One region of the Streptomyces sp. NPDC002853 genome, then DNA from elsewhere that is predicted to be linked to it. Evidence: riboswitches for the same ligand, from Rfam matches in the RefSeq annotation. Region 1 holds a riboswitch; the other holds the start of a gene.
The links. A riboswitch is a leader RNA that binds a small molecule or an ion and turns the genes downstream of it on or off. The one in region 1 is predicted to bind glycine.
Positions count from the first base shown of each region.

Region 2: it holds a riboswitch for glycine, as region 1 does, so the genes downstream of both, gcvP (aminomethyl-transferring glycine dehydrogenase) here and gcvT (glycine cleavage system aminomethyltransferase GcvT) in region 1, are expected to answer to the same signal.

Region 1 is NZ_JBSFUS010000012.1:41,156-48,417, forward strand. Features, by position in the region: gene glyA (serine hydroxymethyltransferase) at 1-134, opposite strand, end outside; gene gcvH (glycine cleavage system protein GcvH) at 165-542, opposite strand; gene gcvT (glycine cleavage system aminomethyltransferase GcvT) at 601-1,734, opposite strand; glycine riboswitch at 1,771-1,881, opposite strand; glycine riboswitch at 1,882-1,987, opposite strand; gene ACWD02_RS30785 (AAA family ATPase) at 2,141-2,815, shown strand; gene ACWD02_RS30790 (enhanced serine sensitivity protein SseB) at 2,877-3,680, shown strand; gene ACWD02_RS30795 (enhanced serine sensitivity protein SseB C-terminal domain-containing protein) at 3,806-4,579, shown strand; gene ACWD02_RS30800 (ABC transporter permease) at 4,944-5,948, shown strand; gene ACWD02_RS30805 (ABC transporter substrate-binding protein) at 6,051-7,262, shown strand, end outside.
Region 2 is NZ_JBSFUS010000015.1:255,720-262,981, reverse strand. Features, by position in the region: gene ACWD02_RS36520 (DUF881 domain-containing protein) at 1-115, shown strand, start outside; gene ACWD02_RS36515 (FHA domain-containing protein) at 198-1,166, shown strand; gene ftsR (transcriptional regulator FtsR) at 1,209-1,952, shown strand; gene ACWD02_RS36505 (bifunctional nuclease family protein) at 2,006-2,479, shown strand; gene ACWD02_RS36500 (MerR family transcriptional regulator) at 2,651-3,286, shown strand; gene ACWD02_RS36495 (DNA polymerase IV) at 3,324-4,745, shown strand; gene ACWD02_RS36490 (PRC-barrel domain-containing protein) at 4,794-5,174, opposite strand; glycine riboswitch at 5,319-5,416, shown strand; gene gcvP (aminomethyl-transferring glycine dehydrogenase) at 5,614-7,262, shown strand, end outside.

The sequences.
Region 1 (7,262 bases):
TCCATGACGGCGACCGGAGCGAAGTTCTCCGAGGCGATCATTTCCAGGGTGGACTGCTGACGGTGGAGCTCGGCGTCGACGGCGGCGGCGACGTCCGGGTCCAGCTCGTGGAGAGGGGTGTTGAGAAGCGACATCAGGTGGTCCCTAAGGGTCTTCGGGGGGCTTCAGCTGCCGGAGAACTCGGTGTACTCGTCCGCGGAGAGCAGGTCCTTCGGCTCCTCCGTGATCCGTACCTTGAAGAGCCAACCACCCTCGAACGGGGCGGAGTTGACCAGCGACGGGTCGTCCACGACGTCCTGGTTCGACTCGACGACCTCACCGGTCACCGGCGAGTACAGGTCGCTGACCGACTTGGTCGACTCGAGCTCGCCGCACGTCTCGCCCGCGGTCACCGCGGCACCGGCCTCGGGCAGGTCGGCGTAGACGACGTCACCGAGCGCGTTGGCCGCGTGCTCCGTGATACCGACCGTCGCCACACCGTCCTCGGCGGCCGAGAGCCACTCGTGCTCCTTGCTGTAACGCAGCTGCTGGGGGTTGCTCATGACCTGAATTCTCCTGTACGCGGGGGAGTGCTGATGGACGAGGCTGTTGTGCGGGGTGTCACTTCTGGCGCTTGTAGAACGGCAGCGCCACGACCTCGTACGGCTCGTGCGTGCCCCGGATGTCCACTCCGACACCCTCGCTGCCGGGGGCCGCGTGCGCCGCGTCGACGTACGCGATGGCGATCGGCTTGCCCAGGGTCGGGGACGGGGCACCCGAGGTGACCTCGCCGATGACCTTGCCGTCGGCGACCACGGCGAAGCCCGCGCGCGGGATGCGGCGGCCCTCGGCGATCAGGCCCACCAGCTTGCGCGGGGGAGCGGTCTCGGCGCGCTCGGCGGCGGCAGCGAGCGCCTCGCGCCCCACGAAGCGGTCGGACATCGAGGTCTTCTCGAACTTCACGACCCGGCCGAGACCGGCGTCGAAGGGCGTGAGGTCCGCGGTCAGCTCGTGCCCGTACAGCGGCATGCCCGCCTCCAGGCGCAGCGTGTCGCGGCAGGAGAGCCCGGCGGGGACCAGGCCGACGGGCTCGCCCGCCTCCATGAGCGCGTTCCAGAGCTTCTCGGCGTCGCCGGGCGCGACGAAGAGCTCGAAGCCGTCCTCGCCGGTGTAGCCCGTGCGGGCGATCAGCGCGGGCACACCCGCGACGGTGCCGGGCAGGCCCGCGTAGTACTTCAGGCCGTCCAGGTCGGCGTCCGTGAGTGACTTCAGGATGCCGGGGGACTCGGGACCCTGGACGGCGAGCAGGGCGTACGCGTCGCGGTCGTCGCGGACCTCGGCGTCGAAGCCGTCGGCGCGGGCGGTGAGCGCGTCGAGCACGACCTGTGCGTTCGAGGCGTTGGCGACCACCATGTACTCGGGGGCCTCGGGCTCGCCGAGCCGGTAGACGATCAGGTCGTCCAGGATGCCGCCGTCCTCGGCACAGATCATCGTGTAGCGGGCGCGGCCGACACCGATGGAGCCGATGTTGCCGACCAGCGAGAAGTTCAGGAAGTCCACGGCCTCGGGTCCGGAGACCGTGATCTCGCCCATGTGGGAGAGATCGAAGAGACCGGCCTTGGTGCGCACGGCGACGTGCTCGTCGCGCTCGCTGCCGTAGCGCAGCGGCATGTCCCAGCCCGCGAAGTCGGTCATGGTCGCGCCGAGCGCACGATGCGCGGCATCGAGTGCGGTCAGACGGGGGACAGTACTCATTCGTGGAACTCCCAGGGGCATGACGGGCGAGGTCGATCCTCCCCATCTGTCATCGGAACCTGAGAGGTTCACCACGACCCGTACGTATGAGGGTCATGACTTGCACCTTGGGTGGAGCCGCGCAGGCGGCCCGCTTTTCAGATGTGCCTCGCCCGCGCGGTACGGGGCCTGAGAGATTCAAGGGAGGGACTTGCTCCTTCGGCGCCCCGGTGCGTCGTACGACGGTGACCGGGAACTCTCCCGCGCGGATTTAAACGGCCTGTATGGAGTTTGCGCGCACATCATTGCACGCGCCTCCGTCACAGGGCAGTGCCAGTCCAGTAATGCTGTTGTGCCGCATTACCTTCTCTTTACACTTGCCGGGGAAGCTGCGGGAAGCAGGTACGTGACCGCTAAGGGGAGGCCGATCACGGTGCGCAGGACGAGCGTCTACGCGACCAACACAGGGGTGGCCCTGCCCAAACAGGCCGCCGCCCCCACCAGGGAGAGCTGCGGCCCCCTGCCGGCGGCCGTCGTCCGCGACCTGCGGCAGCGGACCGGCCACAGCCCGCACCGACTGACGTTCGGCGAGGGCGACCTGATCGTCGTCTCCGGGCTTCCGGGCAGCGGCAAGTCCACGCTGATGCGCCGAGCCGTCACGGGCCCGCGCATCGACTCGCAGGACACCCGCGACCGCTGGGCCCGGCGCATGCCGGACCTGCTGCCGTACGCGGTGTACCGCCCCCTGGTGCGCATCGCGCACTACGCCGGTCTGCGCAGGGCCCTGCGTTCCGGCGAGGGCGTCGTGGTGCACGACTGCGGCACCCAGGCCTGGGTGCGCCGCTGGCTGGCGCGCGAGGCCGCGCGGCGCGGCACGACCCTGCACCTGCTGCTGCTCGACGTGGAGCCGGAGACCGCCATAGAGGGGCAGCTCGCGCGCGGACGCGGCGTGTCGCGGTACGCCTTCGCGCGGCACCGCAGGACGGTCGGCCGGCTCGTCGGCGCGGCCGAGCGCGGTGACCTGCCGCGCGGCTGCGGCTCGGCGGTGCTCCTGGACCGGACGGCGGCCGGGGTGCTGCGGGGGATCGGCTTCGGGGGCTGAGCCGCCCGCCACGTTAGGGTCGTGCCGCAGGCAGAGCGGGACAGAGCAGGGGTTAGAAGAGATGGACATTCCGGCGCAGGCGCACGCCCATCCCTACGGAGGATGGCCGGGCAACGAACTCGAAGAGGTGCTCGCGGCGTCCCTGGGCACCCCCGGCGCGCCCCAGGCGTCCGCGGGGGCCCGCATCGTCGAGGTGCTCGGCCGCAGCCACGTCTGGGTCCCGCTGCCGAACGGCGGAGCCCCGGACAGCGGCACCCTCGACCTGCCCACGCTGGAGATCGACGGCCAGGCCTATGTCCCCGTCTTCAGCTCCGAGCAGCAGTTCCAGCAGGCCACCGGCGGGCGCATGGGCTGCACCGTGGCGCCCGCCGTGGAGTTCGCGCGCGGGCTTCCCCCGCAGCTGGGCATCGCGGTCAACCCGGACGGCACGGTCGGTGTGCCGCTGCCGCCGCCCGCCGTCGCCGAGCTCTGCCGGTCGGGACGCACGCCGCTGGACGGGCCCGCGACCGGCGGCCGCGTACGCCTCTTCGAACCGGACTGGCAGGAGGACCCGGTGGACTTCCTGTCCGCCGCCGCCCGCGAGTTCGAGGCCACCGGCATCGTCCTGAGCGCCCGCCGCTGCCTGGCCAGCGTCGAAGGCGGTGACCCCTCGCTGTTCGTCGGCGTCGAACTGACCTCCTGGGAGGGGAACGCGCGCGAGCTCCCGATGGAGGCCGTGGGCCGGGCCCTGGGGCACGCCCCGGTGGCCTGGCCGGTGAACCTGGTGCTGCTCGACGTGGCCCAGGACCCGGTCGCCGACTGGATGCGCGAGCGGGTCCGGCCCTTCTTCGGCCGGACTCCGGGACACGAGCACGGACATGTGTAAGGACATGTGCAGGTACGTGTGTGAGGGTGCCGTACGTCAAGTCGGTGTCAGGATCGCCGCTTAAGCTGGTTTCATGAGCCGGAGTTCCACCGGGTCAGCGGGTCATCGCGAAGGGGCGGTTAAGGGTGAGTGCGTCGGGCACGGCTGCGGCCGGGCAGGTCGAGCACATGCTGCGCCAGGTGACGCCGGGGCGCTATGACGCCTACGAGGCGCTCCTGCGGGCGCTCGCCGCCGACCAGGTGTGGATGCTGCTCTGGCACGGTCAGGCCGGCTCCCCCGACGCCCAGTACGGGAACATGGAGGTCGAGGGCCTGGGGTACGCGCCGTGTGTCACCTCGGCCCAGGAGCTCTCCGCCAGTGGCTGGAACCGCTCGTACGAAGTGGTTGCCGGTCTCGACATCTCCCGCACCCTCTTCCCGGACCACTACGGCCTCTGGCTCAACCCCCACGCGCCCGGCGGCGGCGTCGGCATCCCCTGGCTCGACCTGCGGCGCATCGCGTCGGGCCTGGACCTGCTGCCCGCGGGGCCGCTCAGACTCACCGAGCCGGCCATCGAGATCCCCCAGTTCTACGCCCTGCTCACGCAGAACGCCCACCGCACCCCCGCGGTCCGCTCGCTGCGCCGCGCCTGGGTGCAGCCCGCGCTCGGCGCCCCGTATCTGGCGATCGGTCTCGATGTGTACGACACCTCGCCGGCATCGGTCGACGGGGTGCGCACGATGATGCAGCAGTCGATCGCCGCGGTCCCCGACGGCCTGCCCGTGTCGACGGTCGCGATGTCCGACGGGTTCGACCCGGTGGCCATGTGGCTGCGCGCCAACGCCCGCCCGTTCTACGACCGCGAGGCCCAGCCCGCACCGGCGCCCGCGGGCGGTTACGGCTACCCCGCGCAGTACTGAAGCGGTGCCTCGGTCCTGACCGGACGTGATCGAAAGGGCCTGGAACCGGCCACCGCGGCTCGTATACCTGCCCTGACCGTCACGATGTCCGTTCTGGTGGTGGAGGGGGCTTAAGGGCTCCCGTGGCACCTTGCGACCCAACTGCCCCGTGTTCGCCCCTCGTTCACGTGCGTCCGGATAACGGAACACCTCGATCAGCATCACGGTTGCGCATCCATTCACCGTCAAGGCTGGTAACAGATCGCGACCGCGATGAAGACTCCCGCACCAGGGGTGCTTCGCCCCTGTGTACGACGGACTGATCACATCGCTACAGCGACAAGTGCGGGCCGGTCACCACCGGTTGAGAGGGGTCCCTGCCACGATGACGGCACCATTGCATGACACACCTGCGGACGCGGACCCGACGGCGGACGTCGCTCCCGCAGCTGATGCAGGGGTGAGGAAGGTCGAGGGGCGGTCCCTCAAGCAGATCGCCTGGAACCGCCTGAAGCGGGACAAGGTCGCGCTGGCCGGCGGCATCACCGTGCTCGTCCTGGTCTTTGTCGCCGTCTTCGCGCCCCTGATCGTCTCCCTCCTCGGCCACCCGCCCAACGAGTTCCATCAGGAAGAGCTGGAAGACCTGACGAACCTGCCCAAGGGTGCCTTCGGCGGCATGAGTTGGGACTTCCTCTTCGGAGTGGAGCCCAACAAGGGCCGCGACGTCTTCAGCCGCATCGTCTACGGAGCCCGCATCTCGCTCCTGGTGGCGTTCCTCGCCGCCGTGGTGGCCGTGGCGCTCGGGACCTTCTTCGGCATCATCGCCGGTTACTTCGGCGGCTGGGTCGACGCGGCGATCAGCCGGGTCATGGACGTGCTGCTCGCCTTCCCGCAGCTGCTCTTCGTGATCTCCCTGGTCTCGGTCCTCCCCGACGACCTGCTCGGCCTGACCGGCAGCGGCGTCCGCATCGCCGTACTGATCCTGGTGATCGGCTTCTTCGGCTGGCCCTACGTCGGGCGCATCGTCCGCGGTCAGACCCTCAGCCTGCGCGAACGTGAGTACGTGGAGGCGGCCCGCAGCCTCGGCGGCGGCCAACGCCACATCCTGTTCCGTGAGTTGCTGCCGAACCTGATCGCACCGATCACGGTGTACGCGACCCTCATGATCCCCACCAACATCCTCACCGAAGCGGCGCTCAGCTTCCTCGGCGCAGGTGTACGCCCGCCGACGGCCTCCTGGGGCGGCATGCTCCGGGACGCCCTGGCGACGTACGAGCACGATCCGATGTTCATGGTCTTCCCCGGCCTGGCGATCTTCGTGACCGTGCTTGCCTTCAACCTCTTCGGTGATGGGCTGCGCGACGCCCTGGACCCCAAGGGAACTCGTTAAACAGCTCCAACTGGCTTGCCCCTGCCGCAGCGTCAGGTGGCTCTTCCCATGGTTCTCAAGGCAGTCAATGCCAAGGACCGCGAATCTCGGAGGATGCGAGAAATGCCCACAGGTTCCTCTAAACGACGGTTGACCGCAGGCGCGGCCCTCGTCGTGGCGGCGCTGGTGACCACCACGGCGTGCGGCGGCGGCAGCGACGACGACGACAGCAAGGGCGCCGGCTACAACGCGGCGATCGGCAAGGTCGCGAACGAGTCGAAGAAAAAGGGCGGAACGCTCAAGTTCATCGCCAAGCAGGACCTGGACTCGGCCGACCCGCAGCGCGCGTACTACGGCATGACGTGGGACTTCATGCGGTTCTACACCCGCACGCTGATCACGTACGACACCAAGCCGGGTGCCGCGTCCAACAAGCTCGTCCCCGACCTCGCCCAGGACACGGCGAAGATCAGCGACGACGGCAAGACCTACACGTACAAGCTGCGTGACGGTCTCACCTGGGAGGACGGCTCGAAGCTGACCTCCAAGGACATCAAGTACGGCATCGAGCGCATCTGGGCCACCAAGGTCATCACCGGTGGTCCCGGCTACCTGAAGTCCACGCTTGACCCCAAGGGCGAGTACAAGGGCCCCTACGAGGACAAGTCGAAGGACAAGCTCGGTCTGAAGGCGATCGAGACGCCGGACGACAACACCATCATCTTCAAGCTGCCCAAGAAGAACGGCGACTTCGAGCAGATGCTCGCGATGCCGTCGGGCACCCCGGTGAAGCAGTCCGAGGACACCGGCGCCAAGTACACCCAGCGCCCGTTCTCCTCCGGCCCGTACAAGTTCCAGAACTACAGCGCGGGCAAGAGCATCACGCTCGTCCGCAACAAGAACTGGAAGAAGTCGTCGGACCCGGTCCGTCCCGCGCTGCCGGACAAGATCTCGGTCACCATCTCGGCGAACCTCGAAGAGAACGACAAGCGCCTGATGGAAGGTGACTACGACATCGACATGAATGGCACCGGCATGACCCAGTCGGGTCGTACCACCGCCATTCAGGACCACAAGGACAACGTCGACAACATGCAGACGGACTTCGTCCGTTACGTCGCCCTGGTGACCAAGACGAAGCCGTTCGACAACGAGGCCTGCCGCAAGGCCGTCTTCTACGCCACGGACTTCGCGAGCCTGCAGAAGACCCGTGGCGGCGAGGTCGCCGCCGGCGAGATCGCCACCAACGTCTTCCCGAAGTCGATCAAGGGTCACGACGACTACGACCCGTACGGCATCAAGGAGCGCAAGGGCAAGCCGGACGTCGCCAAGGCG
Region 2 (7,262 bases), on a different contig from region 1:
GCAGACTCTGGAGAAGGAGCAGGCCACCGCCACCGTGACGCGAGCGGAGAAGATCGTGGTGGACGCCTTGCGAGCGGCGAAGCGGCCTGACTACGCTCGGTCGTCGTCCCAGTGAGGCGGGGCTGCATGGGGGCTGCCGGTCAAGGGCATGAGGTTGCGGGGGGTCGGCGCACCGTAAGCGTGGTGCGTGGTGGAAACTGTTTGGTGGATACGGACGTTGTGAGGATGTCTGTGCTGCCGATGTACGCCGGTGTGTGCAATCAGGGTTCGTCCTGCCCCACGGGCGGGTCTGTTTCGGTCAAGGGGAATCGCCCGTGAAGTTGTTTGCGAAGTTGTTCGGCAAGAGCGCACGTGAGGACAGTGGCAATCCCGCCACCGCCCGGCACCGTGCCCCGCGCCATGGAGATGCCGAGGAGCAGGGCGGCGAGCGCCCGATGTTCCGTGACCAGGTCGGTGGGCCAGGCGGTGACATTTCGGGCGCGCAGGGCGCGTCGTCTGTTGACCCTGCCGGTCCGGGCCGCATAGGTTTCGGAGAACCGTCAACCTCAAGTACGGGTGGAGGGTTTACCCCCGATCCGTACGCATCGAATGCCCCCGCGGGGCAGCCGCGGCAGGAGGATCCGTCCATGGCCCTGGTGTGTACGAGGTGCGGGAACCGCAACGCCGAGGCGAGCCGGTTCTGCTCCAACTGCGGCGCGCCGCTGCGGGCCGGGGCCGCGCCGGAGCGTCCGTCCGAGACGACCTCGACGATCTCCATCTCGGGCCTTGAGGCCTACGACGCGGAGGTGACGGGGCAGACCGCCTCGCCCGCCCTCTCGCCGGAGGCCCAGGCCGCCGTCGACGCACTGCCGCTCGGTTCCGCGCTCCTCGTGGTGCGCCGTGGGCCGAACTCGGGAAGCCGCTTCCTTCTGGACGGCGAGCTGACCACGGCGGGGCGCCACCCGCAGAGCGACATCTTCCTGGACGACGTGACCGTCTCGCGCCGCCACGTGGAGTTCCGTCGCCTCGGGGACGGTTCCTTCACCGTCGCCGACGTGGGCAGCCTCAACGGCACGTACGTCAACCGGGAGCGCATCGACTCGGTCGCGCTGTCGAACGGCGACGAGGTGCAGATCGGCAAGTACCGGCTGGTCTTCTACGCGAGCCAGCGGGGCATCGGTATCTGATCCTCCCCCGGACTGCGTCCGGGGGGACCCCCAGGAAGGTCCATGCTTCAAACACCGAGGGGCGGTGCCGGGAACGGCACCGCCGCCGAGGACCGTCGGATGATGAGCATCGGCGCGGTGCTGAACGCGCTGCGTGACGAGTTCCCCGAGGTCACGATCTCCAAGATCCGGTTCCTGGAGTCGGAAGGGCTCATCGAGCCGGAGCGCACGCCCTCGGGCTACCGCAAGTTCAGCCCCCAGGACGTCGAGCGGCTCGGTCACGTCCTGAGGATGCAGCGGGACCATTATCTGCCGCTCAAGGTGATCCGGGAGCACCTGGATGCCCTGGAGCGCGGAGAGCGGGTCTCTGTGCCCTCCCTGGGGCAGCCTCGCGAGCCCGGTGACGCCTGGGGCGTGAGTGACGCCGTGGAGCCCACCGCGGCCCGTGTGGGCCGTGCGGAGCTTCTTGCCGCCGCCGAGATCGACGCGGAGCAGCTCGCGGACTGGGAGACGTACGGGCTCATCGTTCCCCTGCCGGGCGGCGGTTACGACGCGGAGGCCGTGACGATCGCCGCTCTCGTCGTGGAACTCGGGCGATTCGGCATCGAACCCAGGCATTTGCGCACCATGAAATCTGCGGCCGAACGTGAGGCCGGCCTGGTCGACCAGGTCGTCGCGCCGCTGCGCCGGCACCGCAATCCGCAGACCAGGGCCCATGCGGAAGCCCGTACGAAGGAACTCGCCGGGCTGACCGGAAAGCTGCATTCTGCACTGGTGCAGACGGCGCTCGGGGTCCGGTTGCCCTGACTCAGGGGGTGCCCGACTACCCAAACCGGCCGGGCACGTCCTAGGGTTGCTGTGTGAACGAGCTCGACGTCGTAGGTGTCCGGGTGGAAATGCCCTCCAACCAACCGATCGTGCTCCTGCGTGAAGTGGGAGGCGATCGATACCTCCCCATCTGGATCGGACCAGGGGAGGCGACCGCGATCGCCTTCGCACAGCAGGGGATGGCGCCCGCACGGCCGCTGACCCACGACCTGTTCAAGGACGTGCTGGAGGCGGTGGGTCAGGAGCTCACCGAGGTGCGCATCACGGACCTGCGGGAAGGTGTCTTCTACGCGGAGCTGGTCTTCGCCAGTGGAGTCGAGGTGAGCGCCCGGCCGTCCGACGCCATAGCGCTCGCGCTCCGCACGGGAACGCCGATCTACGGCAGCGACGGTGTCCTCGACGACGCGGGCATCGCCATTCCGGACGAGCAGGAGGACGAGGTGGAGAAGTTCCGCGAGTTCCTCGACCAGATCTCTCCCGAGGACTTCGGCACCAACAGCCAGTAGGCCATCGCCTTCCCGGGCTCCGGCCGACCATTCGGCTAGCCTTTCCCGGCGGTGCGGGACAGCAAACCACTCTTAGGGTGATTATCACTCGGCGTGCCGAGTGTGGCGATCGTTGACGAGCCCCTGGTGACTGCCTACCGTCGAGAAGGCAGGTCAAGGACGGAGGTCGGCGTGAGAAGCAGCGGCGACGGTACGGCGATGGGTGGGCCGTATCCGCTTCACAGCAGCACGGCCGGTCACTCTCCGCAGAGGCCGATGGTGGTTCAGGAGAGCGTTCAGGGGAGCGGGGACGCCACGTCCGGACAGTCCGAACAGGAACAGATCGGTTATCGGGGGCCGACCGCGTGTGCGGCCGCCGGGATCACGTACCGACAGCTCGACTACTGGGCCCGTACGGGCCTCGTCGAGCCCAGTGTGCGGTCCGCGGGCGGTTCGGGGACCCAGCGGCTCTACAGCTTCCGGGACGTCGTCGTCCTGAAGATCGTGCGGCGCTTCCTCGACACGGGTGTGTCCCTGCAGAACATCCGGACCACGGTCCAGCATCTGCGTGACCGCGGTTTCCAGGACCTGGAGCGGATGACGCTCATGAGCGACGGCGCGACGGTCTACGAGTGCACGTCGCCCGACGAGGTCCACGATCTGCTCCAGGGCGGCCAGGGCATCTTCGGGATCGCCGTGGGCGTCGTGTGGCGGGACGTGGAGTCGGCGCTCTCGCAGCTGCACGGGGAGCGGATCGACACCGGGGAGACGCTGGTGCGCCAGAACCCCGCCGATGAGCTCGCGAGGCGGCGCAACAGGGCCGTCTGACGCGGCGTTGTCAGTGGCGTAGGGCAGCATCAGAGATGTGAGAACCGCGCCCACGATCCTGCATCTCGACATGGATGCCTTCTACGCGTCCGCAGAGCAGGCCGCGAAGCCGAGTCTGCGCGGGAAGGCCGTGGTCGTGGGCGGGCTCGGACCGCGGGGCGTGGTGGCCACCGCCTCGTACGAGGCGCGGAAGTTCGGTGTGCACTCGGCGATGCCGATGGGGCAGGCGCGGCGCCTGGCGCCCAATGCCGCCTATCTGGTGCCACGGTTCGGGCTCTACCGCGAGATCAGCGACCAGGTGATGACGCTGCTGCGGGAGCTGTCGCCGCTGGTGGAGCCGCTCAGCCTCGATGAGGCCTTCGTGGACCTGGAGGCAGGCGGGGTGGCCGACGACCGGGCGTCCGCGCTGGAGGTGGGCGAGCGGTTGCGCGCGGACATCAAGGCGGTGACGGGGCTCGCGGGATCGGTCGGGCTCGCCGCGTCCAAGATGCTGGCGAAGATCGCCTCGGAGGAGGCCAAGCCCGACGGGCTGCGGCTGATAGTGCCGGGCACCGAGCGGGACCTGCTCGCGCCGATGTCGGTGCGGACGCTGCCCGGCGTCGGTCCCGCCACCGGGGACCATCTGCGGCGGGGCGGGATCACGACCGTGGGGGAGATCGCGGAGGCGGGCGAGGACGAGCTCGTACGGCTTCTAGGGAAGTCGCACGGCAGCGCGCTGTACGCGATGGCCCTTGCGCGGGACGAGCGGCCCGTGGTGGCGGAGCGGGAATCCAAGTCGGTCAGTGTCGAGGACACGTACGACGTGGACATCCATGACCGGGTCCGGGTCAGGGGCGAGGTCGCGCGGCTCGCCGAGCGCTGTGTGGAGCGGTTGCGGGCGGCCGGGCACTCGGGGCGGACCATCGTCCTGAAGGTGCGTCGGTTCGACTTCTCCACGCTGACGCGCTCCGAGACGCTGCGTGGGCCCACGGACGACCCCGGGGTGGTGCGTGAGGCCGCCGCGCGGCTCCTGGAGTCGGTGGACACCACCGGAGGGGTGCGGCTCCTCGGGGTGGGCGTCACGGGGCTCGCGGACTACACGCAGGAGGACCTCTTCGCGCAAGCGCAGGCCCAGGCGGAGGCCGAGGCTCAGGCCGAGGCCGCACAGGCCCTGGAGACGCAGCAGGAGGCCGAGGAGGAGACGGCCGGGGAGGCCGTGGCGCAGCCCGTGGCCGAGACGGTGGCGGAGCCGGCCGTTCCCGTCGAGCGGCGGTGGGCCGCCGGGCACGATGTGCGGCATGCCGAGTACGGGCACGGGTGGGTGCAGGGCAGTGGCCTGGGGCGGGTCACTGTGCGCTTCGAGACGCCCGAGTCGACGGTGCCGGGGCGGGTGCGGACGTTCCGTACGGATGATCCGGCGCTCGAGCCCGCGGAGCCGTTGCCCCTGGTGGCGGCTCCCGAGGCGGTGGAGCCGCGGTGACGCCGGTGGTGCCTGCCCGCCGGGGTCACCTGGGCTGCCGCGCGGGTGTCAGGGGCTCTCCTGGCCCGCGATGTTGCCGAAGTCCTTGTCCGGCGGTGGTGCGGAGGGCGGGGGCGTGATGTCCAGGCCGTAGTGGTGGTAGAGCTGCAGTTCCTGTTCGGGGGAGAGGTGGCGGCCCACACCGAAATCGGGGGCGTCCTTGATCAGTGAGCGTTCGAAGGGGATGTGCAGGGTGCCGTCGCTCCTGAGCTCGCTCGGTTCCAGGGGGACGAAGGTGTCCCGGCTGAACAGGCCCGTGCGTATGGCCGCCCACTCAGGGGCGCCGGTGGCGTCGTCGAGATAGACCTCGTCGATCGTGCCGATCTTGGCCCCGTTCCGGTCGAACGCCTTCCGGCCGATCAAATTGCGCGGATCGATGTCGGTCTGCACGGGCCCTCCAACTGGTCGAGGCGTGTCGAAGTGGGGCGTAACTCATCCTCGTTCGTTCGCAATCACTACGAAAGAGCACTTCGGGGCAGGTGGCCACTCGAGGGAACGGTCACGGTCCTCGCTGGTAGGCTGGCGCTTGGCTGCTGACCCCGTGCGGGAGAGCTCTCCGGTCGAGACACCGGAGGCGCCGAAGGAGCAACTCCTCCCCGGAATCTCTCAGGCCCCTGTACCGCACGGACGAGGTCACTCTGGAAAGTAGGGCGGGCGTCGGGCGGGCACGTCCGGTCCCCTTCCTCACCGACGGTGAAAGCCGGTGCGTCGCCTCTCGCGGGGCGTGGACCGGTGAAACTCTCAGGTTGAGATGACAGAGGGGGAGGCCGTCCGGGTACCCGCGCCGTGGTGCCCCTCGCAGGTCGCGTCAGACCAGGAGGCCTCCGCAATGACCGCCACACCTCGTATCCCGCTCTCCCAGCTCGAACAGGGCATCCCCTTCGAGCAGCGGCACATCGGTCCCGACGTGGAAGCACGGGCCAAGATGCTCGCGCAGGTCGGGTACGGCTCGCTCGACGAGCTCACCGCGGCCGCCGTGCCGGATGTGATCAAGAACGCCGAGGCGCTGAACCTGCCCGGGGCACGCACCGAGGCCGAGGTGCTCGCCGAGCTGCGCTCCCTCGCCGACCGTAACCAGGTCCTCGATTCCATGATCGGGCTCGGTTACTACGGAACCTTCACGCCGCCGGTGATCCTGCGGAACGTGATGGAGAACCCTGCGTGGTACACCGCCTACACGCCGTACCAGCCCGAGATCTCCCAGGGGCGCCTCGAGGCGCTGCTCAACTTCCAGACCGTCGTCGCCGAGCTGACCGGGCTGCCCACCTCCGGTGCCTCGCTGCTCGATGAGGGGACGGCCGCCGCCGAGGCCATGGCGCTGTCGCGGCGCATGGGCAAGGTCAAGGACGGTGTCTTCCTCGTCGACGCCGACGCGCTGCCGCAGACCATCGCCGTGATCCAGACCCGCGCCGAGCCGACCGGTGTCGAGGTCGTCGTCGCCGATCTGAGCGAGGGCATCCCGGCCGAGGTCGCCGAGCGTGGTGTCGTCGGCGTCCTGATCCAGTACCCCGGCGCCTCCGGTGTCGTACGCGAGATAAAGCCGCTCATCGAGCAGGCGCACGAGCTTGGTGCCATCGTCTCCGTCGCCGCCGACCTGCTCGCCCTGACGCTGCTCACCTCGCCCGGTGAGCTCGGCGCCGACATCGCGGTGGGCACCACCCAGCGTTTCGGCGTCCCGATGGGCTTCGGCGGCCCGCACGCCGGTTACATGGCGGTGCGCGAGAAGTTCGCGCGCAGCCTGCCGGGGCGGCTCGTCGGTGTCTCCGTGGACGCGGACGGCAACAAGGCCTACCGGCTCGCGCTGCAGACCCGTGAGCAGCACATCCGCCGCGAGAAGGCCACCAGCAACATCTGTACCGCTCAGGTGCTGCTCGCCGTGATGGCCGGAATGTACGCGGTCTACCACGGGCCCGAGGGCCTCAAGGCCATCGCGCGGCGTACCCACCGCTACGCGACCGTGCTCGCGGCGGGGCTCACCGGGGGCGGGGTCGAGGTCGTGCACGGCGCGTACTTCGACACGCTGACCGTGCGGGTGCCCGGCAGGGCCGAGGCGCTCGTCGCCGCGGCCCGCGAGGGTGGCGTCAACATCCACCAGGTCGACGCCGACCACGTCTCGCTGGCCTGCGACGAGACCACCACGCGCAAGCAACTGACCGCGATCTGGGGTGCGTTCGGTGTCGAGGCCGACATCGAGGCGCTCGACGCACAGACCGCGGACTCGCTCCCCTCGGGGCTGCTGCGCGAGGACGAGTACCTCACGCATCCGGTCTTCCACCAGTACCGCTCCGAGACCGCCATGCTGCGTTACCTGCGCAAGCTGGCCGACCGCGACTACGCGCTCGACCGCGGCATGATCCCGCTGGGCTCCTGCACCATGAAGCTCAACGCGACCACGGAGATGGAGCCGGTCACCTGGCCCGAGTTCGGGCAGCTGCACCCCTTCGCGCCCGCCCAGCAGGCGCAGGGCTATCTGACGCT